Regions from separate parts of the Psychrobacillus sp. NPDC096389 genome, predicted to be linked through region 2. Evidence: riboswitches for the same ligand, from Rfam matches in the RefSeq annotation. Region 2 holds a riboswitch; the other holds the start of a gene.
The links. Region 2 has a riboswitch for FMN ahead of ribE (riboflavin synthase). Riboswitches for the same ligand answer to the same signal wherever they lie in the genome.
Positions count from the first base shown of each region.

Region 1 (16,170 bases), on a different contig from region 2:
ATCATCTTGTTCCATTTTGGCATGATAATAAGAAGCGCTGATTCCTCTTTTTTGTAATTCATTCGCATACATTTCTGTTTTTTTACGCGACTGCGAATATAAAATACCAGGACCGCTTGTAGACGTAATTCTGCCGATGATCCACCCAAGCTTTTCTTTCGTATCTTGTACCTCTACCGCCTCATATGCAATGGCAGGTCGGTCAAGGGAATGAATGTATTCATACGGCTCCCTCATTAATAAGGTAGATTTAATATCCTTTACTACGTTCCCGGTTGCCGTTGCAGTTAAAGCGAGGACATTTGTTTGCCTAAATTGTTGTAACCATTTGGCGATCCTTAAATAGTCCGGCCTAAAGTCAAATCCCCATTGGGAAATACAATGTGCTTCATCCGCTACAATATAAGCGATACGGATAGTAGATAAAGCGTGATTAAAACGCTCATTTTGCAACATTTCTGGGGAGGTAAAAATAAATTTGTAAGCCGATAAATGTCGAAAAACCATCTCTTTTTGTTCAAAAGATAAGAAAGAGTTTATCGCTACAACACGCTTCTCTCCTATTATTTTTAATTGCTCTACTTGATCTTGCATTAAAGATAGTAAAGGAGAAACAATGACGACAGCCCCTTCCATCAAATAAGCTGGCAATTGGTATAGCAACGATTTCCCCATACCGGTTGGTAGTATAGCTACGACATCTTGTCCTGCTATAACTTGTTCGATAATTTCTTTTTGCCCTTCCCTAAACGAATCGTAACCAAATTTTCGGGTCAATACTTCTGTCAATTTATCCATTTACTTCCCCTCCTTTCGTTAGCGCTAATCTAATCTGAAAATAACTTAATTCGGGAAGTTGTTCTCGAATGGTTTTTAACTTTTTTGTTTGCCGTTCCCGCGCTATTTGTAGCACTTGTTGAATCTGTTCATCTGCAATAAAGGAATGAATCGGAAAATTTGGATCTGCCGAAACAATTTCAATGACATGGTCTTCAATTGTATTTTCCTTCAAAAAACGCATACTAGCTATTTGCTCAATCGAATAGCCTTTTCCAAATAAATTACTTGTTTTTAAAGCAGATTCGGTTAGAGTCGTTTGAACATAAATACCCTTTGTTAATGCATGGAAATCTGGGTATTTTTCTTCCGTTATATCATTTAATAAAATATGTAAGCATTCGATAAATAAAAACTTTACATCTAAGACAGTCATTTGATGGTGACTTGCAAGTTGCTCCCAAGTAAGCCCACTATTTTTGTACCCGCTTAATCGGTAAACAAACAAATGCCGATGGATTTCGAGTAATTGAGGATTTTCGAGTAGACCGAATAATTGTTGTTTGAAATTTGCTCCAAAAGAACTCGATTGAAAATCTCTTTGTTGTAAAAACTCTTTGACAAACTGATGAACGTCATTACTTTTTTGTACGGGCACAAACTTTTTTTCATTTCCTTGGAACTGGGATAATGTTTGAACGATTAATTCTACTCGTGCCCAAAAAACAAATTCTTTCCCTCGAAGAATCCATCCATTGTACAAAGGACGTCTTGCTGAAACTATTTTGTGCAATCCTTTTTCCGTAATAGCCAAAGTAGATTCATTCATGACGATAAGCCGTTCTGCAAGGAGTTTCTCTATTTCCACCTCATATATTTCTTTTGATAGTTTTGGATAGAGACCAAAGTATGGATGAAGACTAAAATATGTCACATCTTGTATAGTTTGACCGGATTTTTTTCCTTTTAACAAATAATAAGGAGCTGTAGATGACCGTTCGCCTTGGAATTGGTATATAATGAATAAGAGTAGTAGTTGAAAATACACTGGAAATCCCTCACATTTGAAAGTATTTTGGTTGAAATGTAGCGAAAATATCTTTAGAATGAATAAGATAGCAGATTCGTGAAAGCAGATATAAAGGAGAGAATATAGGAATGGCTAAATATACAATTGTTGATCAGGATACATGCATCGCATGTGGCGCATGTGGCGCTGCTGCACCAGATATATATGATTATGATGACGAAGGGATTGCTTTCGTTATTTTAGATGATAACATGGGGACAACAGAAGTTCCAGATGAACTACTAGAGGATATGGAAGATGCATTTGAAGGTTGCCCAACAGACTCTATTAAAGTAGCAGAGGAATCATTCGAAGGCGACGCATTAAAGTTTGAATAGTATAGATAAACTTATTTGAAACGTGGAAGGTCTTTAAAAAGCCTTGCACGTTTTTTATTTTTCCTCAGTGCATATTATCATTACTTACTTTAAATCCAATATAACACAAAAGAACATATGTTTCAATTAATCCAAGAAAAAAAGGTTGTTTCTCCTATTACAGAGAAACAGCCTTTTCTTTAGTTGATATTGGCAGTGCCAAATGAATGTGAAATTTTATCAAGTATCGGTTTCATTCTCTTGAATAAAACAATCATTACTACAGCTACTAAAATACCTTTTATAAGATTGAACGGTAAAATACCGAAAATAATCGAGTTAAATAAGGCTGTTCCTGTTTCCATTGGGAAATTCAAGAAATAAGCATACATTGGTAAAAATACATAATAATTTAGTACACTCATCCCGATTGCCATTGAAATTGTCCCGCAAGCTAGCCCGTACGTAATACCTTTGGAAGATGTAGCTTTTCGGTAAATTATATAAACTGGCGCTAAAAATAAAATACTAGTAACAAAGTTCGCCATATGCCCTACTGGAACGCCAGTTGGACTACCAGAGAACAACCAATCTAATACATTTTTCAAAAATGCTACGAGAATACCAGCAATAGGTCCCATCGTAATTGCTGCAATTAGTGCTGGAATGTCACTAAAATCCACTTTCAAATAAGCTGGTAGTGCTGGTAGTGGAAATGCAAGTAACATTAGTACAAAAGAAATACTACTTAACATGGCGATTGCAATTAGCATTCGCGTCTTACCTTTTAACATAAAATCCTCTCTCCTTTTGCGATTCACTCCACAAGAAGAAAGGTTCAGCACGTTTTCTTTTACTCAAAAAATCCCTTAAGCTATTGCTAGGCTTAAAGGAGAAAAAGGTCCACTTAAATAAGCGTATCCGTATGAGTGTATACGAAAAACGACTGCACCTTCACCTTCTCCCATCCAGACTATACTGTCGGCTTTGGAATTTAACCAAATCAACCTTAACTTAACGGCTCGCGGGCTCAAGAAACATGTTCTAATACCGCCGGTCGGGAATTACACCCTGCCCCGAAGATGAATCAATATTTTATTGTCCTTCAAGCACTTTATCTTGAATTAAATACATCTTATCAAAGTTTTGTATGTAATGCAATACAGTTGCTCAAAAACAATTAAAACATATTGACTTACTATGCATTATAAGTGTAGAAGAAAATGAAGGAGCAATGATTCGCTCTATCCGAGCATTCACCCTCGCCATACGAGCATTAAACCCCCTCTTCCACTCATTCCAACAACAAACATCCACCTAAAGAGAAAAAATGCGCGGAAGTCATGACCTAGTCAATACTCCCACACACCTCAAAACAAAAATTATTCATCACTCATGATAAAACCATTCGGTCCTATTGGAACTGGGAGAGGCTTCGTTAAATCGAATTCTGCCCATTGTTGTTGCACTACATTTTCTAACTTTACTTCTTCACCGAAACTGGCAGCAGTTAAGGCTAATGCTTCTAGTAACCTGGTTGCTGCAAATGGGTCCAACGCTTCTAAATCAAGAGGCTCATCAAATTGTATAACTCCCACGCCATCTTGCTCTACAAATTTGTAAGAAACCTTGGACGGAATCACCGAAGTATAAAAATCATTCCCGGCATCTTTCATCGCCAACAAGGCGTCTGAAAGAGTTTCAAAGGAAGCACCATAACTAGGAGCCAGATAATCTTCCCCGTTAGTGGAGTGATAAATGTAATAATTATGATGACCTAAAGAGCCTGGTAATTTACTAGGCTTCGATAACTCTCCGGCTTGATCCCATTCTAAAGGTGAGCCGTCTTCATTTACTTTTAAAAATGTATCAAAATCCGTAAATATTTCATTTATAGATTGACCATAAGTTGTCGTTGTTCCGGAAGCTCTATCATATCCATGGTCAGTAGGTAAAAAATGTTTCAACTGTTTTCCTTCCACTTCGAAATGCCCTTTATATGGATGATATTCCATGAATCCCAACGCTTCCTCATCAATTCTATTTGCATATCGTTCATATAATTGTAAACTAGTTGGAGTCACCCCTGGAAAATCTGTTTCGATTCGTTCTTTTGGAATAATAACTGTAATTGGAACGGTTAATGCATTTTCTACTAAAGAAAAATGAAAAACGGTTCCTCCATTCACATTATCCTCGTAAACTGAGGTCGTTTGATGGAAGGGGATTAACTCTAAAGGAGTGTCTATCTTTGCTGACATTGTCGTCATTTCACTTGCCGGATCAGCTGTTGCATCTTGTTCCATAGAGCGCATATTTTCTTTTGACTCGGTTTTATCGTATGCACTTTCATGAGACATCTTTAACTGTTCTTGATTCGTATAGGAAGAAACAAGAAATGTTAGAAGTACAATAGCAGCAACAGAAACGATAAAAGGCATCCATTTAGAAAACGACACCGCAGTTATTTTTCTTTTTTCTTCTTTGACTTGAGCATTTATTTCTATTTTTACCCGATTATACACTTCTTCTTTGGAACGATGATCTGTAAATTTGGGCATATTTTTTAAAAGCTCATCAACTGTTTCTTCTTCTACTCTTCGATCACTCATGATGAACAGTACCCTCCTCTTCTTTCGCAGATAATCGTTCACGAAGTGCTTTTATCGCACGATGTTGCGTTGTCTTCACTTTCCCTTCTGTCCAACTTAATACTTGTGCTGTTTCTGTAATCGAAAGCTCTTGGAAATAACGCATTATAATGACCATTTTTTGATCACCCGTACAATCATCCAGAGCTATAAGCAATGTTTTCATTTCGTCGTTTAGTTGTACAGCATCTTCTGGTAACATGTCGTTTGATACAAGCTGCATGTTCTCCCAGTCAAATGACTCAAACAAGCGTTTTTTTCGGACTGTTTGTTTTCTAAAATGATCAATCGCTACATTTTTAGCGATCGAAAACAGCCATGTTTTTTCCGAACTTTTTCCTTCAAACTTACTGTAAGCCCTTAATACCCGTACATATACTTCTTGGACCAAGTCTTCCGCAGTTTGCCTATTTTTTACCAAATAAATAAGAAACTGAAATACATCTTGATGATAGCTATCATACAAGCGGTGGAAAACGGAGTCATTCATAAGCTCCCCCCGTTCTTATAATTAGTCGTTTCATGTACTGTTTTGTTACACAATCAATTGCGCCTTGACGTAATTGTGTCCAAAATTTGAAATGCAGTATTGCAATTCAAAATCTGGGACATTTGCCGGACGCCTAAAGTAAATAAGTAGGAGCCCTCCCCTACTTATTTACTTTAAAGGTAGTTTAATAATGAAAGACGTGCCAACCCCCACTTCACTTTCAACGGATAGATGTCCATCATGGCGCTCGACAATATTTTTCGCAATGGCAAGCCCAAGACCCGTTCCACTTTTTCCTCTTGTTCTAGCTTTATCCGCCTTATAAAAACGTTCAAACACATACGGTAAATCTTCACTTGGAATGCCGTATCCCGTGTCTTTCACTTCGATTATTATCTGCCCCGCTGTTTTCGATAGCTTAACAGTCACAGACCCTTCTTTCGGGGTGTGTCGAAGTGCATTGTCAATTAAGTTCGTGAGTACTTGTTCCATACGATCCTCGTCGAGTTGTAAATGAATCGTATCCGATAATGTATGCTCGAAATACAAACGAATATTTTTTTCTTTAGCGATTTGATCGAACTTTTGTGTAATACGCTCAATGGTTGGTAGAACCGACACTTTTTCTTTATAAATACTTAAATATCCTGACTCCAAACGAGCTAAGTCTAATAATTCCGTTACTAATCTACTCATTCGTTTCGATTCATCATAGATTATTCGAATCATTTCTTGTTTATCTTCTTCTGTTGTTACTACTTCGTCGATAATCGCTTCGCTGTATCCTTGCAACATTGAAATAGGTGTTCTAAGTTCATGCGAAACATTGGCGATGAAGTCCGAGCGCATTTTATCTAAACGATGTTGTTCGGTCATGTCACGAAGTACTACGACAGCTCCACGAACTGAGTCTTTACTATAAAGAAGACTAACAGAGACGGAAAAATAAGAACCTTGTATTTCAATTTCCTCATCAATTTCTTCTTCTTGATGGAATACGTGATCGAGTAAATGGTATAACTCCGCAGGCAAATTAGATTGACCAGCCACTTCGTTCTGTTCATGCCAATGAACGATTAATTGATCGGCTTGCGGATTACTTACTAGCACATTAAAGTCTTTGTTAAATGTAATAACTGCGTCCGTCATAGATGTCAAAATGTTAGAAAGTTGTTCTTTTTCTTGGCTAATCACTTCGACATGGTCCTTCAATTGGCTACCCATACGATTAAAGGCGATGCTAAGCTCTCCAATCTCGTCTTTTTGTACGTATGGAACTTTCGTTTCGAAATTCCCTTTTGCAAGTTCCAAAGCAGCTTCTCGCATTGTTCTAAGTGGAGACGTAATACGGGAAGATAAAAAGAATGAGAACAAAGTTGTTAGTAATAATGCGATAAAACCAGATAAAAAGACGATACGCGTCGTATGGTTCGACGTCTTATTCACTACTTCTAAACTTTGATAAATAAACACAGCACCGTGTATTTCTTTATCAGATTCTAGAGGTGAGGCAAGAATGATGTAATTTTCCATTCTATTTTCTTCGGTCATGGAAGGCATGAGCATCTTTTTAATAATCGTGCTATTAGTTGTATATATTTCAGATAAATCTTTATCCTTCAATAATTTTTCTTGAAAAACGTCCTTGTTCAATCCTTCATGAACGGATAGAAAAACAGACTCGGCATTGCGTACGATTAATGCGCTCGTTTCCGCTCCCAAAATATTCTGGATAATTTGCATAGAATCTTCTATTTGATCGTACTGCTCTACTATTTTCCCAATCGTCGCAGCTTCCTGTCTTAGCGACTCTTCTGCCTGTTCTGTATGGAAGTTTTCCAAAAACTCTAGCATTAAGACCGTAATGATAAACAGCACAAATAAGACGAGAAGCAATATGGTCCCCCATAGCTTCCCGACAACACTATTCCAAATTCTATTCATTGATGACCTCAAACTTGTAGCCTACGCCCCAAACAGTCACAATCATTTTCGCAGACTTTTCCGATACTCTATTTAACTTTTCACGTAAACGTTTGACATGAGTATCTACCGTTCTTAAATCACCAAAGAAATCATAATGCCATACTTCTTTTAATAATTGCTCCCGGTCAAATACTTTATCCGGTGCTTTTGCTAAGAAATAGAGCAATTCATATTCTTTTGGCGTCAAACTCACTTCCACTCCATCAGCCGTCACACGATGTGCATCATGATCGATTGTCAAATGCGGGAACACAACGATATCTTTTGATGCAGACATTCCTTGTACCGGTGAAAGTGCAACAGAACGTTTTAAAAGAGCTTTCACACGAAGAACCACTTCTCTTGGACTAAAAGGTTTCACGATATAATCGTCTGCTCCTAGTTCGAAGCCTTCTACGCGATTAGCCTCTTCCCCTTTAGCTGTTAGCAAAATAATCGGTGTTTCCTTATGAAGACGTAACTCAGTCATTGTTTCTATCCCGTCTTTTTCAGGCATCATAATATCTAATAAGATACAATGGTATTCATTTTCTAACGCTAGTTGTAGAGCCACTTCTCCATTTTCTGCTTCTTCTACTTCATAACCTTCTCTTTCCAAATACATTTTCAATAAACGACGGATTCTTTCTTCGTCGTCCACTACTAATAGTTTAATCATTTCAGACATAATATCAGACCCTTCTATCAACTTCTAATCTATATTGTACAATTAGTCCCGCCAAATTGAAAGAAAAGCTCCTACCTCTTTTATGCGAGATAAGAGCTTTCCTAATTGTCTAGTTTTAGCGAAAGTTATGCATACGAGTGTAATCCAGCAATAATTAAGTTTACTGCTATTAGGTTAAACATAATGATGATAAACCCGATTAATGCCAACCATGCAGATTTCCTTCCTTCCCAACCTTTTGATAAACGAAGGTGTAGGAATGCTGCATAGAATAGCCAAGTAATAAGTGCCCATACTTCTTTAGGATCCCAGCCCCAAAATCTAGACCATGCTTCATGTGCCCAAATCATCGCAAAAATAAGTGCCCCTAACGTAAATACAGGGAAACCAATAAGAACAGAACGATAACCGATTTCATCCATAAATTGAGAGTTCGCTTTTTTCGTAAATGGTTGTAATACAGCAGCTAGTCGTTTTCTGAAGATTAAACGAAGCAAGATATATAATACCGTACCGAAGATGACAGACCATGTAACAACTGTCAATTTCTTCGCATTTACAAGCGGCGGCATTTCCATTAACGGTTGCATCACGTTTTCAGTAATTGCTTCGGACTCATTCATCCCAAAAATAGGTGGCATATTATATTCCATTGTTAATACTTTTTCTTCTTTATTCACATAGTTAAATTCTGCTTTATAGTCTGTTAGCATGAAAGTAGTGGTAGCTACGATAAAACCTAAAACTAGCACTCCAACATACATAACAGCTTCAATCCAAAAACGTGATTTTGACTTTTTCGTCATATCAATATTTTTGACCAAGTAGATTAAACCAGCCACTGCACTAATCGCCAATATCGCTTCTCCAAGTGCCGCTGTTATAACATGAACCGTTAACCAGTAGCTTTTTAAAGCCGGTATTAAAGGCGTAATATCTCTTGGGAACATACTTGCATAACCAATGATGATGATAGCGATCGGTAAAGCAAAAAGTCCAAGTGCCGGTATTCTATAGATAAAGTAAATTAAAATAAAGGCACCAACAACCAGCATTCCAAATGCAGTTGTAAACTCAAACAAGTTACTAACAGGAGCATGTCCTGCTGCGATCCATCTCGTTATAAAATAACCAATATTAGATAAGAATCCAATGATTGTCACCGTTATGGCTAATTTACCCCAACGTTCAAAAGATTTCGAAGCTTTAGAGCTTGAACTCTTTACGGCACCTCCAAATAAAAAGGTCGCCACTAAATAAGCAACGAATGCTATAAATAATAAGGTACTACTTACTTCTACCATGATTAAACCCCTTCCTCTTTATCCGCTTTAGAATCTTCATCTTGTTGATCTTCGTACTTTGGAAGATTTGCTACTTCGGAAACTGCGTTCATATCTTTCATAATGCTGAGCCAGTTTTTATTCGTATGCGCTGCAATTACGACTTGCCCGTCTTCTAATTGCTGGATCCAAATACGTCGATGATTCCAATACGATCCTTGTGCTACCCCAATCATGAAGATAAGTCCGCCAAGCATAAGAATAGGAAGTGTTAAATCTTTACGAATTGTCAAACCAGAAACGTCCCTCGTTTCGACACTTTGAAAAGCAATTTTATGTTGGTTTTCGCCAAGCGGTTCTAGCGTTTCTTTAATCATTACAAAACTAGTTTCACCATTCGGAAACTCAGGCGTATACATTTTCACTAAGAATGCTGGATTGTTAGGAAGCGGAGATTGTGACTGTGGCACTCCTTCTTCAAATCCAGTGAAATCAGCATAATAATCTAAAATTTCCACTTTGGCCCCATTTTCTAATTCATAAACTGGTTCTGGGTTAGATAAGTTAATCGTAAACTCACCAAAGCTTTCTGCTGTTTCTTTATCTTGCAGTTGGAATGTCATAGAAGCTAATTCATCTAAACGAAAATCCATTTGAAAGACAGAAAAATTATCAAATTTTAGCGGTTTATTTACTTGAATCGCCGCTTCTTTTTCAAACGTTAGATCATCTAAGTGACCTGCTACCGCATCTTCTGGTCCTTTATACAAAGCTACGTCTGTTTGATAGTTTTTGGCAATTGTTCCGACGCGATCAATCGCATCTCCAAAAACTTCTTCCGATTCTTCTTTTGAATAGGTTTCATAGATAAATTCTTTACTTTCTAGGAAATAACCATCTGTTTTTGGTATGTACAATGTTTCACCTTCGCGAAGCCACATCGTTTCATCGACATAAAAGCCCGGCAACGCTCGAAGCATGACCCCAAATAAGAACAAAATAAGCCCAAAATGATTGACATAAGGACCCCAACGAGAAAAACGACCTTTTTCAGCGAGTAAGGCATTACCTTCACGTTTTACGTTATAACGCATTGTTTTCAACTTTTCTTCCGCTTTTGCAATGGATTCTTCCCCATTTTCTATGTTTCCGATTCCATATATACGCTGGCGTTTCAAAAAGCTAAAATGTCTCTTTGTTTTTTGTTTTTTTAGGGATTTATATAGTGGTATTACTCTATCAAGACTTGCGATGATCAATGAAATTCCAAGCATCCCAATAAGTCCTTGGAACCACCAAGAACTGTATAAGTCCGATAATCCTAATTTATAATACAAAGTTCCAAATGTCCCATAAATTCGTTCATAATAAGCGGCAATATCTTCTTCTGTTGTCGCTGGCACATAAAAAACTTGCGGCAAAATAGTCCCGATAGACGCAGCAACCAGAATAATAACGATTAACCATACTCCAACTTTTACACTGGAGAAGAAATTCCAAACCTTATCGATAATCGTCTTGTTATACGTTTGAGAACGTCTTGCTGAACCTTCATACCGCATATCTACAAGCTTTTTTTCCGCTGTTTCTTTGGTTAATGGTCGTCCACAGCTTTCACATAACAATGTCCCAGCTGGGTTCACATTACCACATGTACAAACTATCTTGTCCATCTATAAAACTCCTTTAGGATGGTTTAATTTGCTCCATAAAATCTGCAATATCTTGCTCTGTCATTTGACCTTTAATAATTTTTTCAATACGTCCTTCCGGATTGATTAAAAAAGTAGTCGGCAAAGGATCGATATTATAAGACTGCATGACACTTTTGTTTTGGTCAATGGCAATAGGGAACGATAAACCATAACTATTTTTAAAGCTATTCACTTTTAAATCGGATTCACCAATATTAATCGCTAAAGTTTGAACGCCTTGATCCTTATAAACATGGTATTGGTTGTCCATTGCAGGCATTTCTGTTGCACATGGCTTACACCAAGTACCCCAAAAATTTAAGAAAACGCCTTCACCTTTGTAATCGGAAAGTCGATGTTGGTTCCCTTCCAAATCCACTAAAGCAAAATCAGGTGCTTTGTCCCCTACCTGAAGGACAGCATTTTTTTCTTTCGTTACATTTGAATATATTGTAAAGACGATGGCTATCGTCAGTACTGCTAGAATAGCAGTTCGAATATAATATCTTTGCTTTTTAGATTGCGCCATCATTGCTCCTCCATTTCTAAGCATCGTCGACATATATTATACCAAAATATACATTTTAAAATGGTCCGACATTTGAAGGGTTTGTGAACATTCCAGTATTAGTTTCCTATTTTTCCTGTTTCAGCCAACACGCGCAATTGTTTAATTTCATGCGTCGTTAACTCTCTCCATTCCCCAGCATTTAGGCCGTGTAATGTTAAGAATCCGAATCGTTCTCGTTTTAGTTTTTGCACAGGAAAACCAACCGCGTCAAACATACGGCGTACTTGTCTATTTTTCCCTTCGTGGATCGTTATTTCTACGATTGCTTTATTTGTTTTGCGTTCGCTTGATAATAACTTTACTCTTGCAGGAGCCGTTTTACCATCTTCCAACATAACGCCACGTTCTAATGGTCTTAATTGCTCTTTCAATGGAATTCCTTTTACTCTTGCTACATAGGTCTTATCAACTTTAAATTTTGGATGCGTTAATGCATAGGAAAAATCTCCATCATTTGTTAGTAGTAATAAACCGGATGTCTCATAGTCTAGTCTTCCAACCGGATATAGTCGTTCTTTTACATGTGGTAATAAGTCCGTTACCGTTTTTCTTCCTTTGTCGTCTGTGACCGCTGAGATGACTCCTCTTGGTTTATAAAGTAAGTAATATACTTTTTGTTCTTTTTCTAGTTTGACTCCTTCTACTTCCACTGTATCCGAATTCGAAACTTTTGTTCCCAGTTCTGTGACAACTTTCCCGTTCACTTTTACTTTTCCTTGGATGATTAATTCTTCTGCTTTTCTTCTAGATGCAATACCTGCATGCGCTAGTACTTTTTGTAGTCTTTCCAATTCTTTCACCTCGTCCATTCTTTCCATACATATGAGTGAATTATGTCACACTTTTCGCCAAAATAAAAGAAGACAGTCTTTTATAAAAACTGTCTTCTATATTATTCCAATATATAAAGAGTGTTATACACAATAAGGATAGCGTATTAGAAATTACCTACTTATGAGTGGAGATACACTGAAAACAAATATCCAGTTTTTCTAGTGCGTGCATCCAGTAAATGGCTAAGAGCAACTAACCGACTATTGAAAGCAACTAGTTCCAGTCTGAAAGCATCCAAAAACAATATGAGAGCAACCAAATTGCCAGCGAAAGCAACTAATTGCTAGAACAACAAGTTTACTTGGAGTGAGACACGAATGACTGTTCTTCTCCAGGTAAAAATGGAACCCATACATTGCCGTAAGTCGCATTATTCCTAAAAAGCGTTTAAGGGGTGTGACAAAGTCACACCCCTTCCTTCATTTTATTTTGTTCACATTAAATCGTAAGGCGATTTGATCGTCGATTTTTACATTCCATAAATATGGCGTTTTCTCCGTGGATTTTCGTGGGATTAGTAGAACGTTATTGAGTTTTTTTCGTTCTTCCTTGTTTAATAACAGATACTGATCATCTTCCACTTCAATGACTTCTTTTTGGAACACTCGATACTTTCCTTTTTTCACAACTTTTACGGTATCATAGTTTGCAAAAACTCGTTCTGCAAGGGAAGTATGATATGCCCAATCGTTGGAGTGATTCAATGTAACGACGACAATTTCTTTTTCATCCTCTTTAAAATAAGTAACTAGTGTTCTTCCTGCTCTTTTCGTATAACCTGTTTTCCCAGCGATTGCTGTCTCATTTTCATGTAATAATCGATGCTTGTTGCTCCAACGGACATTTCGCTCTTCCGGTTGATAGCTTTTCGCAGAAGCTATTTCTTTAAATTGTTCGTTTTGAAGCGCTAGGCGAAACATATTCGCCATGTCAAATGCAGAAGCGAAATGGTCATCATGATGGAGTCCTGAAGGATTTGTAAAATGTGAGTCATTTAATCCTGCAACTTCAAATTTTTCGTTCATCAAATGCGTAAATCCGTCTATAGAGCCTCCTACATGTTCCGCTAGAGCATAAGCGGCATCATTTCCGGATTGGAGCATTAGACCGTGCAATAAAGAGTTGATGGTCCATACTTCTCCAGGCTTCAAATATAAAGAGGATCCTTCTTGGGTGGCGGCAGCCTGTGAAATCGTGATTTCGTCATCTAGGGAGGCATTGTCTAATACTGTTAACGCCGTCCAAACTTTCGTTAGACTTGCTATTGGTAATTCCTCGTACTCATTACTACCTTCTAACAATCTCCCCGTTTGTACGTCAATTACTGCATAGGAGGAGGAAGCTTCCACATCACCCACTTGCCAAAACAGAAAAAGTAGAAAGAACACAGTTATTTTTTTATAAATAGAAAATACTCCTCTTTAAATTATTTCTATCCTTCAAATGTTTCTTGGAACTTCGTCAAGAACAAGTCCGAGTCTTCCATTTCATCCACTGAGATATCTTCTGGGAGTGGAGGCAATGCACGAATATCTTGTAATCCAAAGTATTGAAGAAACTCTGTTGTCGTTCCATACAAAATCGCTCGTCCTGTACCATCCGCACGACCCACTTCTTTTACTAACCCTTTAAGAGACAACGTATGTATCGGGCGTTCTGATTTCACCCCTCGAATCTCTTCAATTTCTACTCTCGTAATAGGTTGTTTGTATGCAATGATCGCTAATACTTCTAGCGATGCTTGAGATAGCGATTGGGATGTAGGATTTTCTACTAATTTTTGAATACTGGTTGCATTTATTTGCTTGGTCACTAACTGAAATGTACCCGCTAATTGCTTAATCTCGATACCTCTGTCTTCACTCTTTTGATAGTTTGCTATCATCGTTTCGAGCGTCTCGGCAATTTGCTCTTCTGTTTCATTTGTCAGAAAAGCTAATTGTTTTTTTGTTAATCCGTCTTCTCCGCTTACAAATAAAAGACTTTCAATATTACTCATCAATTTCATCTTCGAATTCAATTTCTAAATCTTCCTTTCGCAAAAGAACAAATAAATCATCAAAATTGTTATTTTGCTCTACTTGCACAATTTGGCGCTTCATGAGCTCTAATATAGAGAGAAATGTCGTCACGATCGTTGTTCTATCTCTTGTTGGAAAGAGCTCATAAAATGATAATCTGCCTTTGTTTTGCTTTAATGTAGTAATGACACTTTTCATTTGATCTTTTATCGAGATTTCTTGTTTACTTACTCGTGTGTGTAATGGTGCATTTAACTGTTTTCTGCGTAACATTTTTTGAAAGGCACCAAGCATATCGTACACATTAACGTCTGACTCAAATAACGCAAGCTGTTTATTGCTTTGCAATTCGCTTAAATCAGTTGGCGGTCTTGTATAAAATAGATTACGAGTTTCCTCCATTTCTTGTAAACTAACAGCAGCTTCTTTGTATTTCTTGTATTCTATTAATTTAAGTACTAACTCGTCCCTCGGGTCATTTATGTTAAGATCAAAATCATCTTCCATATCCTCATCCTGATGGATGGGAAGAAGCATTTTACTTTTGATCGATAGTAATGTTGCTGCCATTACTAAATATTCACTTGCTTCATTTAGCTCCAAAACGCTCATTGCATGTACATGCTCCATGTACTGGGCGGTGATTTCAGCCATTTTGATATCATATATATCTATTTCCAAACGATTTATTAAATGTAATAATAAATCAAGGGGTCCTTCAAATGCTTCGGTTTTTACTTCATAAGACATAAAACTCCACCTATTATCGGTTTTTAACATCATTATAGAGGAAAGGTGATTGCATTGCATCCTACATTCCATGCTAATTTTGTCCAATTTCTAAAAGAATTTAATGATACACATGATTATTTCGAATGCCACGAACTACTAGAAGACTACTGGAAAGAAGTTTCACCAGCGAGTAAAAATCACCCGTTAACGGCACTCATCCTATTATCTACGTCTATGTATCACTGGCGTCGGGGCAATATGACAGGAGCGATTAAAACTATGAAAGGAAGTATAGATCGATTAAAAGAAACTTTGCCGTCTTGTTATTACGAAACGATCAACTACGATAAACTTATGCAAGATGCTACCCATTCTATTAACTTAATGAAAGAAAAAAATCCATTTCAGCAATTTACGATTGAGTTAATAAATGAACAGCTACAACAACTAGTTGATGCGATAGAAAGCCCTTCAAGCAATGATTTACACTTTCTTACTCATAAGCATATGCTCAGAGACCGTTCGGAAATACTAAAGGAGAGAGAAACACAGAAAAAAAGAAGAGCTGACTTGAAATAAGTCAATCCTCTTCTTTTTCGATTTGGCATTTTTCGAAGAAAGACTTGATCTCTTCGGCTGGCTGGATAGACGATGTATGTAAAGTAGATGTTAAGCTTTTAAGCATTTCTCGGCCAATCCCTTCTCCGCGGTGGGAAGGATTGACGGAAAGATGCTGAATAATTCCATCCGTATTATTCATCCGAACGCCAACTAATCCTACTAAATCTTCGCCTTTTTTCCATAAAAATAAATGCCAATCTGGATTCGTTTCATACTCTTGTATTGTTTCTAATAACTTTTTTACATCTTTTTCATGAGGCATAAATGATAGAAGACCCATAGAAATTTTTTCGAATGCTTTTTTATACCGTAGCAACATAGTTAAAACCCTCTTTTAGTTTCATCACTTCTACTCAAGTAGGTGACTTTCGAAAAATAAGTTCGATATGATCCTTTTAATCGTACACGACATTTGTCTAAATTACAAATTTGCATTTGGTGCTATAAAAATCCAATA
Region 1 is NZ_JBIWFB010000012.1:79,880-96,049, forward strand. Features, by position in the region: gene ACIQ38_RS21555 (RecQ family ATP-dependent DNA helicase) at 1-798, opposite strand, end outside; gene ACIQ38_RS21560 (YpbB family protein) at 791-1,825, opposite strand; gene ACIQ38_RS21565 (ferredoxin) at 1,936-2,184, shown strand; gene ACIQ38_RS21570 (ECF transporter S component) at 2,364-2,957, opposite strand; FMN riboswitch at 3,116-3,251, opposite strand; gene ACIQ38_RS21575 (hypothetical protein) at 3,546-4,775, opposite strand; gene sigX (RNA polymerase sigma factor SigX) at 4,768-5,304, opposite strand; gene ACIQ38_RS21585 (ATP-binding protein) at 5,473-7,248, opposite strand; gene ACIQ38_RS21590 (response regulator transcription factor) at 7,241-7,957, opposite strand; gene ccsB (c-type cytochrome biogenesis protein CcsB) at 8,083-9,261, opposite strand; gene resB (cytochrome c biogenesis protein ResB) at 9,264-10,913, opposite strand; gene resA (thiol-disulfide oxidoreductase ResA) at 10,927-11,463, opposite strand; gene ACIQ38_RS21610 (pseudouridine synthase) at 11,562-12,296, opposite strand; gene ACIQ38_RS21615 (D-alanyl-D-alanine carboxypeptidase family protein) at 12,759-13,688, opposite strand; gene scpB (SMC-Scp complex subunit ScpB) at 13,772-14,338, opposite strand; gene ACIQ38_RS21625 (segregation/condensation protein A) at 14,331-15,110, opposite strand; gene ACIQ38_RS21630 (DUF309 domain-containing protein) at 15,156-15,671, shown strand; gene ACIQ38_RS21635 (GNAT family N-acetyltransferase) at 15,673-16,032, opposite strand.
Region 1: it holds a riboswitch for FMN, as region 2 does, so the genes downstream of both, ACIQ38_RS21570 (ECF transporter S component) here and ribE (riboflavin synthase) in region 2, are expected to answer to the same signal.

Region 2 (16,170 bases):
CTTACTCAGACGGAAATTGGAGAAATAATTGGGGAGTCAAGGCTAGAGGTTGCGCGTTCCCTAAAAAAACTACGTGATCAGGGGATCATTAAAACATCCCGAAATGGTATTGAAATACTGGATCCAGAACTACTAAAACTAAACTGCAACCCTGATTACGTTTACTAATCTATTAGCTGAATATCCAATTATTGCAACATATTTTTCTGTGTCGGGTACAATTTTCACACTGTTTTCGTTAAATAGCATTTGATTTTATATAAGATTTAAGGGAACAATCACTCATATACATACCTATTAATTTTCAGTATAATTAGTAAAATTATATTTTCAAAGCAAAGAGGGTAAGAGATGACTATTTCTCGTCGAACAAAGCGAAACTTAACGAAAAAGCGAAAAATTTTGTATATAGTGCTTGTTTTGTCTATTATTTTATTGTCAGGTGTTGGCGTTTTTGCGACTAGCTTGGTCCTAGAAGCGAGACAAGCCGCTTCCAAAATGTATGTACCTTTGGAAGGAGATAAAGAAGGTTCGACAAATATTGATAATATAAAAGATGTGGATTCTGCGTTCACTATATTATTGGCAGGTATTGAACGTAAAGAAGAAGAAAAAAACGGCCGGTCCGATATGCTGCTTTTAGCAACGGTTAACCCCCATACGCAAAAAATATCGATCGTCAATATTCCGCGTGACACAATGGTTGATATAGAGGAAATTGGAAGAAAAGATAAAATAAATCATGCTTATGCGCATGGTGGCATGAATTATACGATTAATACATTAGAAAATTTATTAGAAATTCCAATCGATTATTATGTTTCTACTGATTTTCAGGGGTTTGAAGATATTGTAGATACAGTGGGCGGTGTTAACGTGGATGTACCATTCACTGTCGATATTCAACTTGCTGATACGTTAAAATGGAAGACGTATACAAAAGGCCCAATGCTGTTGCAAGGTAATGAAGCACTGGCGTATGTTCGAATGCGGAAGAGAGATACAGAGGGAGATAGGGGACGCAATACCCGTCAAAAACAAGTCATACAAGATATTATCAATAAAGCCACCAGCTTGAGCAATATACCTAAAATTGACAATATGATAAAAGATGTCGGTGAGAATGTGCAAACAAATATTCCTTCATCAAAATATTTAGAGCTAATGAAAATGTATCAAAAGATGAAAGCAAATCCAATTGAACAATTACAGTTAATTGGGGAAGATAAGCAGATGTATAATGAATTGGAAAAGAAAAAAATATGGTATTTCTTTCCGAACGAAGATTCTTTAAAAGAATTAAAGGAAAGTTTAAAACTTAATCTTGAAAAAGTGAATAAGTGATATAAAAGCTTGTTTTATTTCACTATTTAATTGTCTAGTAAGCTATTACCATTCTTCGGTGATAGCTTACTTTTTAGGTGAAAAAGAATCGGTCATGGCTCTCTTTTAAGGTTAATAATTAAATCCCACAACTCTATATTCGAGTTGTGGGATTTAAACATTTTTTTGATTATACTTCTTCTTGGAAGTAGATTTTATAGAATTTGCGGTTGGTTATTTCATCGTATCCAACTTCAATTAGTTCTTCTACTTGATCGATATCACGAACATTTACTTGAATTTCAATATTGGAGTCAAGTTTAATTTTGCGCTTATACGTTTTTTCTACCTTTTCAATCGCACTTTCCGAAATGATGGTTTCGTATGGTTTTACTGAATTGACGATGACTTCTTTTTGTACCGGATCTGCTTTTTCAAATACGGTGTCAATAAAATCATGTACTTGAAATTCTTCTTCGTTTCTAAAATAATCGAGTGTTTTGTTTAAAAATCCTAATTTCTCGGTATTGGTAAAACTTTCTTCTTTTAAAATATATTTTTTGCATTCTGTTAAGGCTAAATTTGTTTTATGGTAATGTTCATCTGCTACTTTTATTTTTAAAAAGCGTTCTTGCCAGTAGATAACATCTTCTTTCTTTTTTGTTTTTATAAAAACAGCGGGTGCTTGATCCGCTCCCATATCCACGATTATGGCCATATTATTGAGTTTCTTTACATTGATGCCGTCTACGCCATTTACAATCATTTTGTTTTGCTCGTTTTTTACATCTAAAAACATTTCTTTTTCTTCTATTTTTACAATAGCAATTACTTTTTTTACTTCCGTAGACATTAAACAGTTTTCGAACAGTCCAATAAACAAGTCGCCACTTTTAATGTTGGGATGCCCAGATACGCTGTATAAATGAGCGGCGATATGTTTTGATTGTTCCAGAAAGCTATTGTTATTATCGAAAATGGATGTCACATATGTATACATTTCATTTAACCCGATATTTGTTTCGTGAAAAAATTCATATTGCTGCTCCAAATCCATTTTGTTAAAAGCTAATTGTGTAAAGGCTGCTTCTAGCAATACTTCTGGCTGAGAAAATGCCTCTTCACCTAAAACAAGTGTGTCGCTTACATTATGAACGACATACTGCGCTAATTTACTTTCACTTACTTCTAGCATCGTCTTCACCTTCAAATCATTAGTTGTAGATAATTTACCTTATCATATCTTGGATACTATTTGTATGGAATATTTTAAAAGTCTCTTTTCAACAAAGAAAACTAAGGAAAGATAGATGAAAGTTAAAACTAATATCATTTGACGTTGATAAGCCTTATCATATACAATTATAAATGAAAGTGATAATCATTTTCATTTAAGTTTTTCTATCTACTCCTATGTGTTAATAAAAGAAAGAATGATATAGCTGGCAATCCAACATAAATTGTGACCAGCGCTACTTAAGTTTTCTGATTAAAGAAAGATGAAAAGCGAAGATGAATGAAGGAGGAATACGTATGAATGACCGTTTTATCGTACTAGATTTTTTTCAACACCAAGTGAGTTGCTGCTGCCCTGGGCAAAAGCATCAACATGTGATTGACTTCCAACAAGGAGATGTATGGACAATCACAAATGAGCGGAAATATATCGATATACTCGGATGGCATGTCGGAGTAATCGTCAATAGTGAATTTAAGTTTCTTATACATGTGGAAGACGTGGAGGAACTATATGATAACGGTAGTATTTGTTCTGTTTTAGATTTAGAACTAAAAATGTTGCATTTAAATTTTAAAATAAACGAAGCACTTGATACACAAGATAAAGAGTCATTTCAGTTATTTGCAAATGAACTGACCAACTTGCAGGAAATCAAAGATACAATGCATTCTGTAGGCGCAGAAGTTTTCTGAGTTTCTAATGTAAAGAATAAAGCTAATTGAAAAAAGTGGTTCTATCTTTGTCCTTTTTGATTACACTTAATGTAAGAAAGAGTGTTAGGAGGGGACGAGGAGTTGGCGAAAAAATGGGGATTAACCGCTCTATTTTTATTTGGTTTATACGCTTTAGCAATGTATGTTTATATCTTCCATAGTGGAAGTGGGGACATACCAGCAGGATTGAATGGTACTGTTGCGGATCCGAAAGTCTTCATGACGGAACGTGAATTGTATTTGAGTCAGGAATATTCCAAAATAAGAAACTTTCTCTTTTTTGTAATTACTCCGCTTGAGTGGCTTATCTATTTATTTATACTGATTACTGGTCTTTCTCAAGTGTTTGAAAGATGGCTTCCATTAAAAAACAAATGGGCAATCGTAAAAAATGCAGTTTATATATTTTTGCTGTCTGTTTTCCTTTTTATCGCATTGTTCCCAATAGATTATTACAGATATCATTTAAGCAAGCTTTACGGTATAAGTACGCAAGCTTTTTCCTCCTGGATGCGGGATAATATCATAGACTTTTGGGTTACCTTTGGAGAGACTGTATTAATTGTCACCGTCCTGTATTGGCTTATCAATAAAAGCACAAAGAGATGGTGGCTTCACGCCTGGCTATTAATGATTCCTTTTACATTATTCCTGATGTTTATCCAACCGGTTGTAATTGACCCGTTGTATAATGATTTCTATCCGCTAACCGATAAAGAATTAGAAACTAAAATTTTAGCTGTTGCAGAGCAAGCAAATATTCCGACAGAGCACGTATATGAAGTGAATATGGCGGAAAAGACAAATGCGCTAAATGCTTATGTTACAGGGATTGGAAGTAATGCAAGAATTGTATTATGGGATACGACCTTAAGCCGATTATCCGAAAATGAAATCCTCTTCATCATGGCACATGAAATGGGGCATTATGTAGAGAAGCATATCTATTTCGGAATCGCTGGCTATCTATTAATGATGCTAGTAGGGCTTTGGTTGACGGCGAAACTGATGCCTTGGATCATCAAGCATTTTGGACGTGTCTTAAAAATCAAGCGACTAAATGCTATTCATTCATTGCCATTATTTTTACTGATCACGTCTTTTTTACTATTCGTTTCAAGTCCACTTTCAAATTATATTTCGAGATACCAAGAAACGCGAGCGGATCAATATGCAATAGAGTTAGTGCATGACACGGAAGCAGCTGTAAGTACTTTTCAAGCATTGACGAAGGCAGGATTAAATGAAGTGAATCCGCCATTACTTGTTAAATGGTTCCGTTATGGTCATCCGACGATGTTAGAAAGAATAACTAGGGTTGCAAGCGAGAAAGAAACGGATGCACATTGAGTTTCAATAAATACCCGTAAAAGATAAAAAGGAGGTGCTAGCTAATTCTAGCACCTCCTTTTTAATTACATACGTGAATGAACTTTTTCGCCTTGAACCCAGACTTCCCGAATATTTTCTGGTCGAACTAAATACATTATCTTTTGGAAGACATCATGCAAATCTTCCTCATCGTTAAAAATAGGTAATTTAGCAGTAGCTAATTTGGTATCGATGATTTGTGCATCCCACGCATAATTTTCTGCTAAACGTCCGATTGGTAAACTTAAACCTTCTCCTCCGCCAGCAGTTGCTAAGTAAAATGCCTCGTTGATCGTAATACGTGAATTTGGCACCCCGCGTTCACTAGCAGGAAGCTTTGTATCCACGCCATCCTCTAACATTCTAGAGGATATTACAGCTTGTCTAGCATTATCGAAAAGACTAGGCGAAAAACCGCCGGAAATATCGGAGCCTAACCCAATTTCTACTCCTTTTGCGTGCAAATGAGCGATTGGAATGACGCTATTGGCAAAGTAAGCGTTAGATATTGGACAATGGCAAACCGCCGTTCCCGTTTCAGCAAACAGATGTGCATCGTCATCATCTAAGAAATTGCAATGAGCCATTACAGACTTTTCACCTAATAGGCCAAAATCATTCAAGGCAAAGGCATCGTTCTTTTGGAATCGATCTTGTACGTAGCCATGCTCCCAATCACTTTCACTGCAGTGCGATTGAATATGCGTATCATGTTTTGCAGCAAGCTCTCCTAAACCTTTTAAAGCATCATCGGTACAGCTTGGGATAAAACGAGGTGTTACGACTGGATAAACCCCTTGTTTCGTTGTTTTAGCCAATTCTTTTACAGCTAAAATAAATGCTTCTGTATCTTTTAATGCAGTCTCGGTACTAGCATCTCGATAAAAGTCTGGATTTTGATCTGGATTATCCATAACAACTTTTCCTACTAAGCCACGTTGTCCTTTATTCGCGCATATTTCCGCTAGCATGAAACTTGCTTCTTTATGTACAGTTGCAAAATAAAGTGCAGTAGTCGTTCCATTGGCTAACAGTGTGTTTACTACCTCTTCGTAAACAGTTTTAGCAAATTCCAAATCCGAAAACTTAGACTCAATTGGGAATGTATATGTATTTAACCAATCATAGAGGGGGATATCCAGAGCTGTTCCAGATTGTGCCCATTGCGGGGCGTGTACATGTAAATCGACAAAACCTGGTAAGATGTACTGACCTTCTGCTAAACGGTGAAAATTTTCTTTTCCTTCATAAGCATTTAGTAAAACTGAATAGTCTGTATCTGCTGGTGCCACAACTTGCTCAATCATTCCTTTGTCATTAATGCAAAAGAGATAGTCTTTTAAGATTTCCACTTCTTTTGGTGACTTGCTTGTAAAAGCAGTCCCTTGAAAAACTTGCGCATATTTATTCATAAACTACACCTCATTGTTCGTTTTTTAGCAATATTATCGTAATTATAGAGCAATAAGGGCAGAGAGTCTATCGTTATTAGGAAAAACACAAAAAAGTGAGAGTACGAATAACTCTCGCTTTTTCTTAGTGTTATTTTTACTTAAGGATATTTACCTTCTTTTCTTCTTCCCAAGATCTTTCGTGTTTGCAATCTTTTTCTCTACTATTTTTTCAAACTCTACAAATACATGATAGGTGCTTTCATCCATTTCTAGCACTTCTATAACTTTTCCTTTTCTACCTTTAATTTTTAATGCTTCTCCTACTGATGGTATGCTTCTTAAGGCTTGATTTAACACTTTCGTCTTGTTTTCATAAAAATGAACGGCAAACATCTTCTTGTCCCCTTTTCCAGCAATTTATCATTTCTAAAAGTTAGAATTCTTCTATTCTATGATGAGCTTGGAGAGTTAGAACTTTAAAGATAAATAATCTCACATTAAGTGGATTTTCGGCCCATTGCCAATAATAAAATCATTCCAATGATACAAGCCGTACCAACCCACTGGAATATACCAAAAGGTTCTTTTAACCAAATGACGGTTGTTAAAACAGCGGCTAGTGGCTCTAAGCTTCCTAAAAGGCTCGTTTCTTTAGGGGAAAGACTTTGTAAACTTTCAATATAAAACCAAAATGCAATCATTGTGCCGAAAATAATGACGAATATTAAGTAAAAATAAGCCTCAATTGTTAAACTACTAAAATCTAGTTGCCAAGGAGGATGGATAAAACTTAATGCGACGCCTCCAATAATCATTGCCCAACCTACGATGACTAGGGAATCGTATTGTTTTAGTAAAGGCACCGCATATAAAGTATAGAATGCTACAGCTAGCCCGGATAATATCCCCCAAATAATTGCAGGCGCAGGCACGGAAAATTGAGAGAGCGAGCCGTTGGTTAATAGAAAAAAGCAACCAACTAATGCTAGTAAAACAGTTATCAAATCTTGCTTTGTTAACACAGCTTGTCTTCGTAAAATTAAGTAAACGATAATCATGACGGGGGCTAAGTATTGTAATAATGTTGCTACAGCTGCATTTCCATGTTTAATCGAAGCCATATAAGTATATTGTACGGCAAGCATACCGAGTAAACCGAAAATAATGAGTTTAACGGCTGCGCTTCTATCTTTCCAAACACCGAATATTTGAGACCGTTCTTTTGCCAAAAATTGAATGAGTAAAAGTAAAGAACCTGCTACTAATAACCGTGTAGTTACGAGCCAATTTATATCGATCGCGAATTGTTGAAATAGCTTTTGAGCAACAGTTCCACCAACTCCCCAAAATATGGCACCTGTTATCACGAGAAATAATCCCGTATTTCTAGTAGGTTTATTCATTAATTCATCACCTTTTTAACTATAATAATAGTATGATAATAAATGAATAAATAGTTAATTAATAGCTAAACTGAATATAAAAGTATCAATATATTGAGGGGATACAATGCAAATCAAAAAAATAGAATTAGATAAAAGCCTAAAAGAGCTTACGAAGCATCAAACAGTAGTGCTGCCGATTGCTTGCTATGAAACAACTATTGCTCAAAATATTCATGGATATATACCGCTACATTGGCATGAGGAAATTCAATTTGTTCTAATAGTAAAAGGAGAGGCAGTTTTTCATATAAATGAAGAGAAAGTGGCCTTGCAAGAAGGGAACGGACTATTTATAAATAGCGGTTGTCTCCATATGGTCGAAGATAAGAACCAATCAGGATGTGTATATATTTGTTTAAACGTAAATCCTCACTTTCTTTTACCACAAGAGCTTTTAGCGACCTATGTATATCCGTATATTCAGGCTACTAACATACCTTATTTATATATAGACGAAAATGAGGCATGGGGAAGGAACATTTTAGAGGCGTGTATAAAAATTAACGAATGTATTCAACGAAAGTTGCCATATTATGAAATTGAAATTACTGGACAGATAACGTTCATCTGGCAGAACTTACTCATGAATGGTTTTCAACTAGAATATGATCAGATGGAAATGAAAAAGGATGAACGAATGAAGCAAATGTTAAACTGGATACATTTACATTACGCAGAGAAAATCATGTTAAATGATATTGCAAGAGCGGGTCAATTGAGTAGGGCGGAATGCTGTCGCTACTTTAAAAGAATTCTCAAGACAAGTCCGTTAAGTTATGTAATGGAATATCGAATTCAAAAAAGTTTAGCACTGCTCCAAGATGCTGAATCCAATGTGACAGAAGTTGCCTACCAAGTAGGATTCAATAGTACAAGTTATTTCATCGATAAGTTCCGCAAGTCGATGGATATGACACCATTAGCATATAAGAAAGTGAAACTTGATGAGCGTCGATAGTGTGTCGTACGGCAAAGTAACGGATCTTTATGATTGGTGAGTAGTGTTAATTGATGAATGCGCAACTTTGCATCGATTACTCGCAACTTTGAAGTGAATTTGCGCAACGTTCCACTTCAAACACGCAACATTATGAGGCGTTTGCGCAACCTTCTCAAAAATGATCCCAGTGATCATCGTCTCACTCCAAGTAAAGAGCTGTTATAAGAATTAGTTGCTTTCATCGGCAATTTGGTTGCTTTCGCGCTGATCTAGTTGCTTTCGTAATAGAATTGGTTGCTTTCACTGGCCAATTAATCGCCCTAAGGCATTTTCTGGATTTGTGTATTAGAAAATGCTGCACCATTTCTAATGTTATTAAGGAGGAAGAGGAGTAGTAATGATAAATCTTGTCGAGTTAAAAAATAAGTGGTTACTAGAGGAAGAAAAAGGCTTTAAAGGATGGGATTTTACTCATTTAGATGGACGTTGGGAAGAGGAAAAAATTCCATGGGATTATAAAGAAGGGGTAATGAACTATTTAAAACCGGAAGCTAAATTATTAGATATGGGGACAGGCGGGGGAGAATTTTTACTTACATTGGGACACCCTTATGAGAATACTTCTGTAACAGAGGCTTGGGAACCAAACGTAAAGCTTTGCAAAGAAACGCTTGAGCCACTTGGAATATGTGTGAAACAAGTTTTTGAGGACGATAAATTACCATTTGATGATGATACATTTGATCTTATTATTAATCGTCATGAATCTTATGATGTTAGAGAAGTTAAGCGTATTTTAAAACGAAATGGTTTATTTATCACGCAGCAGGTTGGTGGAACGAATAATGAACTACTTTCCAAAGCATTGATTCCTAATTTTAAGTCATTATATCCGGACTTATTATTATCCATTGAAAGAGAAAAGTTTTCGAATGAAGGCTTCACTGTTTTGTATGAAAATGAATATTTACCATATATCAGATTTTTCGATATAGGTGCTATTGTGTATTACGCTAAAATTATAGATTGGGAATTCCCTGGATTTTCGGTAGACAATTGTTTTGATAGGCTTTGTGAATTGCAGAAAGTGTTGATGAAACAAGGTTATATTGAGAGCTTTGAACATCGTTTTATCCTTATTGCGCGAAATGATAAATAGGATTACTATTTTTGGGAAATAGAAAATGAACAATAAAAAGAAATGAGTCATTAAAAAATATTTTGTAGCCTTCAAGTGAATTGATTAGGTTACAAAATATTTTTGTGTTTTTAATTGTTCCTTTTTTTTGACTCAACACTCATCAACAACTTCCATTATTTCTTTTACAGCCTTTGATGTCTGTACGTGGAGTAACCATTTAGCGTTTGCCGTAATTTTATTTTTTGTGTGGATTTCGACAATGTCCATATCTTGTAATGTTGTTTGAAGGGATTGTACTTCACCATTTACTTTGGCAAAGGTCATTTTGCTTGCAAGTGAAGGATTTATTGCGTATGCAAAATCAATAATATTGGAGTTTACTGGTAGTGTGATCACGTCCATTTTTGGTGTGAACACAGTTATTTCTTTTTGAAATAATTCAAATGAAATTAACTCACAAAAAGCTATCGAATTATTTGCGATAGATTTTACAGAGTGAATAGAGTTTCCTAAAAGTTTCTCGCTTAGAAATTGCATATCGGTTTCGTGTATATTGACAAAGATTCCATTTTCATAGAAGCTTTGCGTTCTTTCATCCTGAATAATGACATGGATAATATCATTATTCATTTTCACCTTTGTTTTAAGATGTTTTAAAAATGGATGCTTTTCAATCGCTATTTCATCCATAAATTGATCAGGCACGGGTTCAAATATGGAATGGATAATTCCAAGAGCAGTGTAACAATTAAGTGCAGTTTTAGTTGTGACATGAATTGTAAAAAGATCAGAAATATGATGGCCTTCACTTATTAGGTTATATGACTTAAAGAGAGGTAGTTTCCGACACTCTTTATGAATAATGACATTATGTGGATCGCTGCTTTGAAATTTTTCAATGAACTTATGAAAAGTCGTAGAATTGCGTTCCGTATGACCTTCCATAAACTTTTTAAATTGTTTATATCGACTTGAATTTAGATAACTAAATGCTAAATCTTCTAACTCCTCTTGTAGTCTATATAATCCAACCTTTTCGGCAAGTGGAGAGAAGAATAATAATGTTTCATTTGCATACGGTATTTTCTTTTCTATTCTTTTAATTGCAAGGGTTCTCATATTATGTAGACGATCCGCCAGCTTTATGGCGGCTACACGAATATCTATCATAGCAGTTGAAAGAAGCTTTTCTGTATTAACAGCACCGTATTCTTCCTTTTCAATTGTCCCTTTCTCAAACTTTGTTAAACCATCCACAATGAAAGCAACTTGTGTACCAAAATGCTGTTCAATCTCAGACAAAGGAATTACCGTATCTTCCACCACATCGTGTAGCAATGCGCATATTAGAGATATAATATCTGCTTTATATTCTGCTAAAATTAAACTTACTTCAAGTGGATGGATGATATATGGTTCTCCAGTTGCTCTTTTTTGTCCACTATGCGCTTTTTCCGCAAATTCCATTGCCTCATGTAATTGCAAAATTTCCACATTAGATAAATATTTGCATCTTTGCTTCAGCATTTCTTTCACTTGATCAATCACCGGATTCACCTCATTTTTAACATATTATACAGAAGTAATCGAAGAAATAAAGTGTTTCTATTCAGAACTATCGGATAATATGAAGTGAAAATGTCCCAAAGCAGTAGCTGGCTTTAGGACGTTTTGTGTTTAGAACAAACTTATTAATAGATAACCCGCAGTACACCATATAAAAACAGCGGAGCATTTATTGAAAATAGTCATCAGCTTACCTGTCCCATCGAGTTTTTTCATCGTTGCACCTGCAATTGTCAATCCAAAAAACCAACACCAAGATACAACGATACAAGCCGCTGTAAACAATAATTGCTCTGTTCCAACATATTTTAAAGCGCTAGTTCCAATGACACCGACCGTATCTAAAATAGCATGTGGATTTAATAGGGAAACGGACATGGCAAATACAATTTGCTTCTTTGCTTTTAAACTTTTTCCCGCTTCCAGGCTGGCAGGCTTTGATCTCCAGATCGAGTATCCCATATACAGGAGAAAAATAATTCCAACAATCATTAGCCCTAATCGCAATCCTTCCAATTGTAAGACAATGACGGACAAACCAAATACCGCAAGTACAATTAGTAAGGTGTCACAAAGTGCAGCTGTAATAGCAGCGGGAAAAGCTTTCCACAAACTTGGTTGGGTGGCACCTTGTGAAAAAATGAAAACGTTTTGTACCCCTAAAGGCAATATAAGTCCAAATGCTAATAAGATTCCGTGTAATATTGCTTCCAATTTCAAAAACTCCCTTCCATAACTAGTTTAGCTATGTTACAACTATAAGAAAACAACCAATTGGATGGTTTATGAACCAACCAATTTAAGGAGCGATACTTTGAACTGGAAACCAGATCGCCATTCGCATTTGTCCCTCCATGTCCAAATTGTGGATTGGATGACAACACTTATAAGTCGTGGGGAATGGACAGTCGGTATGAAACTTCCCCCTCAACGTAAGTTAGCCGAGCTGTTAGAAGTGAATCGAAGTACGATTATAGAAGTTCTTGACGAATTAAAAGCGGATGGATTGCTTGAAATGAAAAGAGGGGCTGGTACTTTTGTATCGAATAATTCTTGGAATATGCTGCTAAATAAATCACAGCCTAATTGGCATAAGCACATAGAAGCGAGTATCCATAAGCCCAATTATCATACAATCCAGCTCATAAATGAATATGAACAAGATTCCTCTATGATTAGACTTGGTACAGGTGAGCTCTCTCCGGATTTATTGCCTGCCAAGCTTTTAGAACAGTCACTTCAATCTATTTCATTAAAGGCACGTGATATCGGTTATTCCGAACCGAAAGGAAGTAAAAGACTACGAAACATTTTAAGTGACTATTTGAAGAAAAGGGGAATACATACTTCGCCGGCCGGCATTTTGATTGTTTCGGGGGCATTGCAAGCTTTGCAATTAATATCGGTAGGCTTATTGGAACAGCAATCGATCATCTTTCAAGAGCATCCATCTTATTTAAATTCAGTTCACCCGTTTCAATCCGCTGGTATGCAAATGGTGTCCATCGAGCAGAATGGACGTTTAGCTGAAACACTGAAAGCTGCAAAAGGAAAAAAACAATCGCTTTTCTATACCATACCCACTTTGCATAATCCGACAGGTAGCAGTTTAACGTTGGATGAGCGCAAAAGATTTTTGGATATATGTACGGCATTACAAATACCAATCGTTGAAGATGATGTGTATCATGAATTATTGTTTGAGGAATCCCTACCTGCCATGAAGTCTTTGGATCAAACAGGGCAAGTTTTGTATATAGGAAGCGTGTCCAAAACATTAAGCCCAGGTTTAAGAATCGGCTGGGTGGTCGCTCCTGAAGCCGTAATTAATAGACTGGCTGACATTAAAATGCAAACAGATTATGGATCCAGTGCCTTTTCACAAGAAATTGTCGCTCATTGGCTTTCTTCTGGGTTATATGAGGAACATGTTGCGAACTTGCGCCAGCAATTAAAGGTACGTGCTTTATTCGTAGAAACTATTCTTGAAAAAGATTTTAGTCCAATTGCTACATGGGAGAAATCAAAAGGAGGATTCTATATTTGGCTAAGATTCAACGAGCCAATTGTAAATAAAGCGCTATTTTTGAAGCTCATAAAGGAAAATGTACTTATCAATCCTGGTTATATATACGATCCGAGCGATTTGCATCATATTCGCCTTTCCTATGCTTACGCTACAATGGAAGAGTTAGAAAAAGGATTGCATATCATATTAAATAATATAGATTTCTGAAAAGTCTGTGTTATAATCTATTAAATTACAAGTTATTGGAGGACAATACATGTTGCTTTACAATTGATCCATTCTGATCGACCTTATTGAATAAAAACTGTTGAATAAGGAGTGTTCAGGATGGAATGGGTAAAAAATTTTTACGATAAACAATTTCGATTATATGCAGAAGGTTTAACAGGTCCAAACGAAGAGCATGAGGAAATATTGACGAAAATAGAGACTTTAGCTTCTAAACCTTTCCAATCTATTTTAGAGTTAGGTGCTGGAGGCGGGGAATTTGCCATAACGGCTGCTAAAAAAGGATATGATGTTACGGCGGTTGAGTTAGTGCCATCCCGAGTTGACTTCATGAGAAAGCTAAAAAGTGAACATGATTTAATAGGTGATCTTGAAATCTTGGAAGAGGACTTTTATGAGATCGAACTTTCTAAATCCTTTGACGTTGTTTGTTATTTAGATGGATTTGGAGTTGGGGAGGATCAAGATCAACGAAAATTATTAAAACGGATGGGCAAGTGGCTAAAACCAGATGGATGTATCTTAATAGATATCTATACGCCTTGGTATTGGGCAAGTGTTGCAGGTCAAGAGATGATGGTTGGAAGTAAGCCTCGAAAATATGATTTTGATTTTATGGGTTGTCGCATGTTAGATACTTGGTTTGATGGAGATGAAAAAGTCACTCAATCTTTAAGATGTTATTCTCCTCAAGATTTAAACATGTTATTAGAAGATATAGGCCTTAAGCTTGTTGATATAAAACCTGGTGGTGCGATGAACTACACGACTTGGGAGTATCATGAAAATGTAGAGTTAGGTGAGGCTATGTCTTATATGGTAAAACTAGTGCCAGGCTTCTAATATTTAGTATTTTCAATGTTGTTTAAGTTATTTAGCGTGAATTTTTAATCTCCAAGTGTTATACTACGTTTTATAGATGAATAATCCTTCGGGGTCGGGTGAAATTCCCAATCGACGGTGATGCAGAAATTGCTAAGCCCGTGAGCCTTTTTAAGGCAGGATTTGGTGCAACTCCAAAGCCGACAGTATAGTCTGGATGGGAGAAGGATGTGCAAGTATGCTTATTTCCTTATGGGGTAAAACACACCTCTAAAGGTTTATTTAGTGATGCTTTCAACATAAATTTCCTAATCACCCCGTAGAGATATGTCTATGGGGTTTTATTTTTGCCATAAAACCCTAAATTTCATACAAGTGTATTCCTTCGGGGTCGGGTGAAATTCCCAATCGACGGTGATGAAGCAATTCTAAGCCCGTGAGCCTAATATTAGGCAGGATTTGGTGCAACTCCAAAGCCGACAGTATAGTCTGGATGGGAGAAGGATGTACGACCATTATTACCTTATGTGGTAAAAAAACACCCAAAAAGGTTTATTTGTCGATGCGTAAAACATAATTTCCCAAAACTAACCCCTTAGAGCTGATCTATGGGGTTTTCTTTTTGCACAAAATTTCTTAATAGAAAAGAGGTGTTTATATGTTTACGGGAATAGTAGAAGACTTGGGTAAGGTTAAATCGATGAAAAGCGGTCCTAATAGCATGCAGTTAACATTGGAATCTCAAAAGATTGTAGAGGATATTCATTTAGGCGATAGTATCTCCGTGAATGGGGTGTGCTTAACAGTCATTTCGTTTTCCAGCAATCTATTTACAGTAGATGTCATGCCAGAAACCGTGAAGTCAACAAGCATTCGTTCTCTTCAAACGGGACATGTCGTTAACCTGGAGCGTGCCATGCCTGCAAACGGTCGATTTGGCGGTCATTTTGTCTCGGGCCATGTGGACGGAACGGGCGTTATTTTAAGAAAAAGAAAAGTAGAAAATGCGGTATATGTAGACATTGGTATTAGTGAAGAACTGAGTAAGTACTGTATGCTGAAAGGCTCTGTTGCAATCGATGGCATTAGTTTAACTATTTTCGATGTTCAGCCGAGACAGCTCACCGTTTCACTTATTCCACTTACTTTTAGCGAAACAATATTAGGGATAAAAAAAGAGCAGGATGTCGTTAATATTGAAAATGATTTACTTGGCAAATATGTGATCAACCATTTGGATCGAAAGAAAGAAAGCTCGCCAATTACGATGGACTTTTTAAGACAAAGCGGATTTTAACAAGTTAAAGGAGGTATTTTATATGTTCCATACAATTGAAGAAGCAATCGAGGATTTAAAAAAAGGGAAAATAATTATCGTTGTAGATGATGAAAGTCGTGAAAACGAGGGAGATTTCCTTGTACTGGCGGATTATGCAACACCAGAAAATATTAACTTTATGGCAACATATGGCCGCGGGCTGATTTGTACGCCAATTACACAGAAACTAGCGGATCGACTCGATTTACATCCGATGGTTACACGTAATACCGATAATCATCAAACCGCATTTACGGTTAGTATCGATTATAAAACGACAGAAACCGGTATTAGTGCTTTTGAGCGCTCTGAAACGATTTTACAAATGTTCAATGCTGCATCAGTCAGCTCGGATTTCCGCCGACCCGGCCATGTGTTTCCACTTATCGCGAAAGATAAGGGCGTACTCGAGCGTCCAGGGCATACTGAAGCCGCTGTCGATTTCGCAAAACTTTGTGGGGCTCAACCTGCTGGAGTAATTTGTGAAATTATGAGTACAGACGGCACTATGGCAAGAGTTCCGGAATTACATACAATTGCGGAAGCACATGATTTGAAGTTTGTAACGATTGAAGCATTAGTAAATTATCGCTCGAAACAAGAGACCAAAGCATTCGCTTAAAATAGAAAAAGAGGAGAG
Region 2 is NZ_JBIWFB010000010.1:32,681-48,850, reverse strand. Features, by position in the region: gene ACIQ38_RS19575 (Crp/Fnr family transcriptional regulator) at 1-168, shown strand, start outside; gene ACIQ38_RS19570 (LCP family protein) at 352-1,344, shown strand; gene ACIQ38_RS19565 (nucleoid-associated protein) at 1,514-2,518, opposite strand; gene ACIQ38_RS19560 (hypothetical protein) at 2,857-3,255, shown strand; gene ACIQ38_RS19555 (M48 family metallopeptidase) at 3,358-4,626, shown strand; gene guaD (guanine deaminase) at 4,692-6,059, opposite strand; gene ACIQ38_RS19545 (hypothetical protein) at 6,210-6,434, opposite strand; gene ACIQ38_RS19540 (DMT family transporter) at 6,539-7,444, opposite strand; gene ACIQ38_RS19535 (AraC family transcriptional regulator) at 7,551-8,444, shown strand; gene ACIQ38_RS19530 (class I SAM-dependent methyltransferase) at 8,824-9,585, shown strand; gene ACIQ38_RS19525 (HD domain-containing protein) at 9,718-11,115, opposite strand; gene ACIQ38_RS19520 (LysE/ArgO family amino acid transporter) at 11,245-11,847, opposite strand; gene ACIQ38_RS19515 (aminotransferase-like domain-containing protein) at 11,948-13,369, shown strand; gene ACIQ38_RS19510 (SAM-dependent methyltransferase) at 13,490-14,233, shown strand; FMN riboswitch at 14,314-14,445, shown strand; FMN riboswitch at 14,590-14,721, shown strand; gene ribE (riboflavin synthase) at 14,871-15,509, shown strand; partial or broken gene ribB (3,4-dihydroxy-2-butanone-4-phosphate synthase) at 15,532-16,134, shown strand.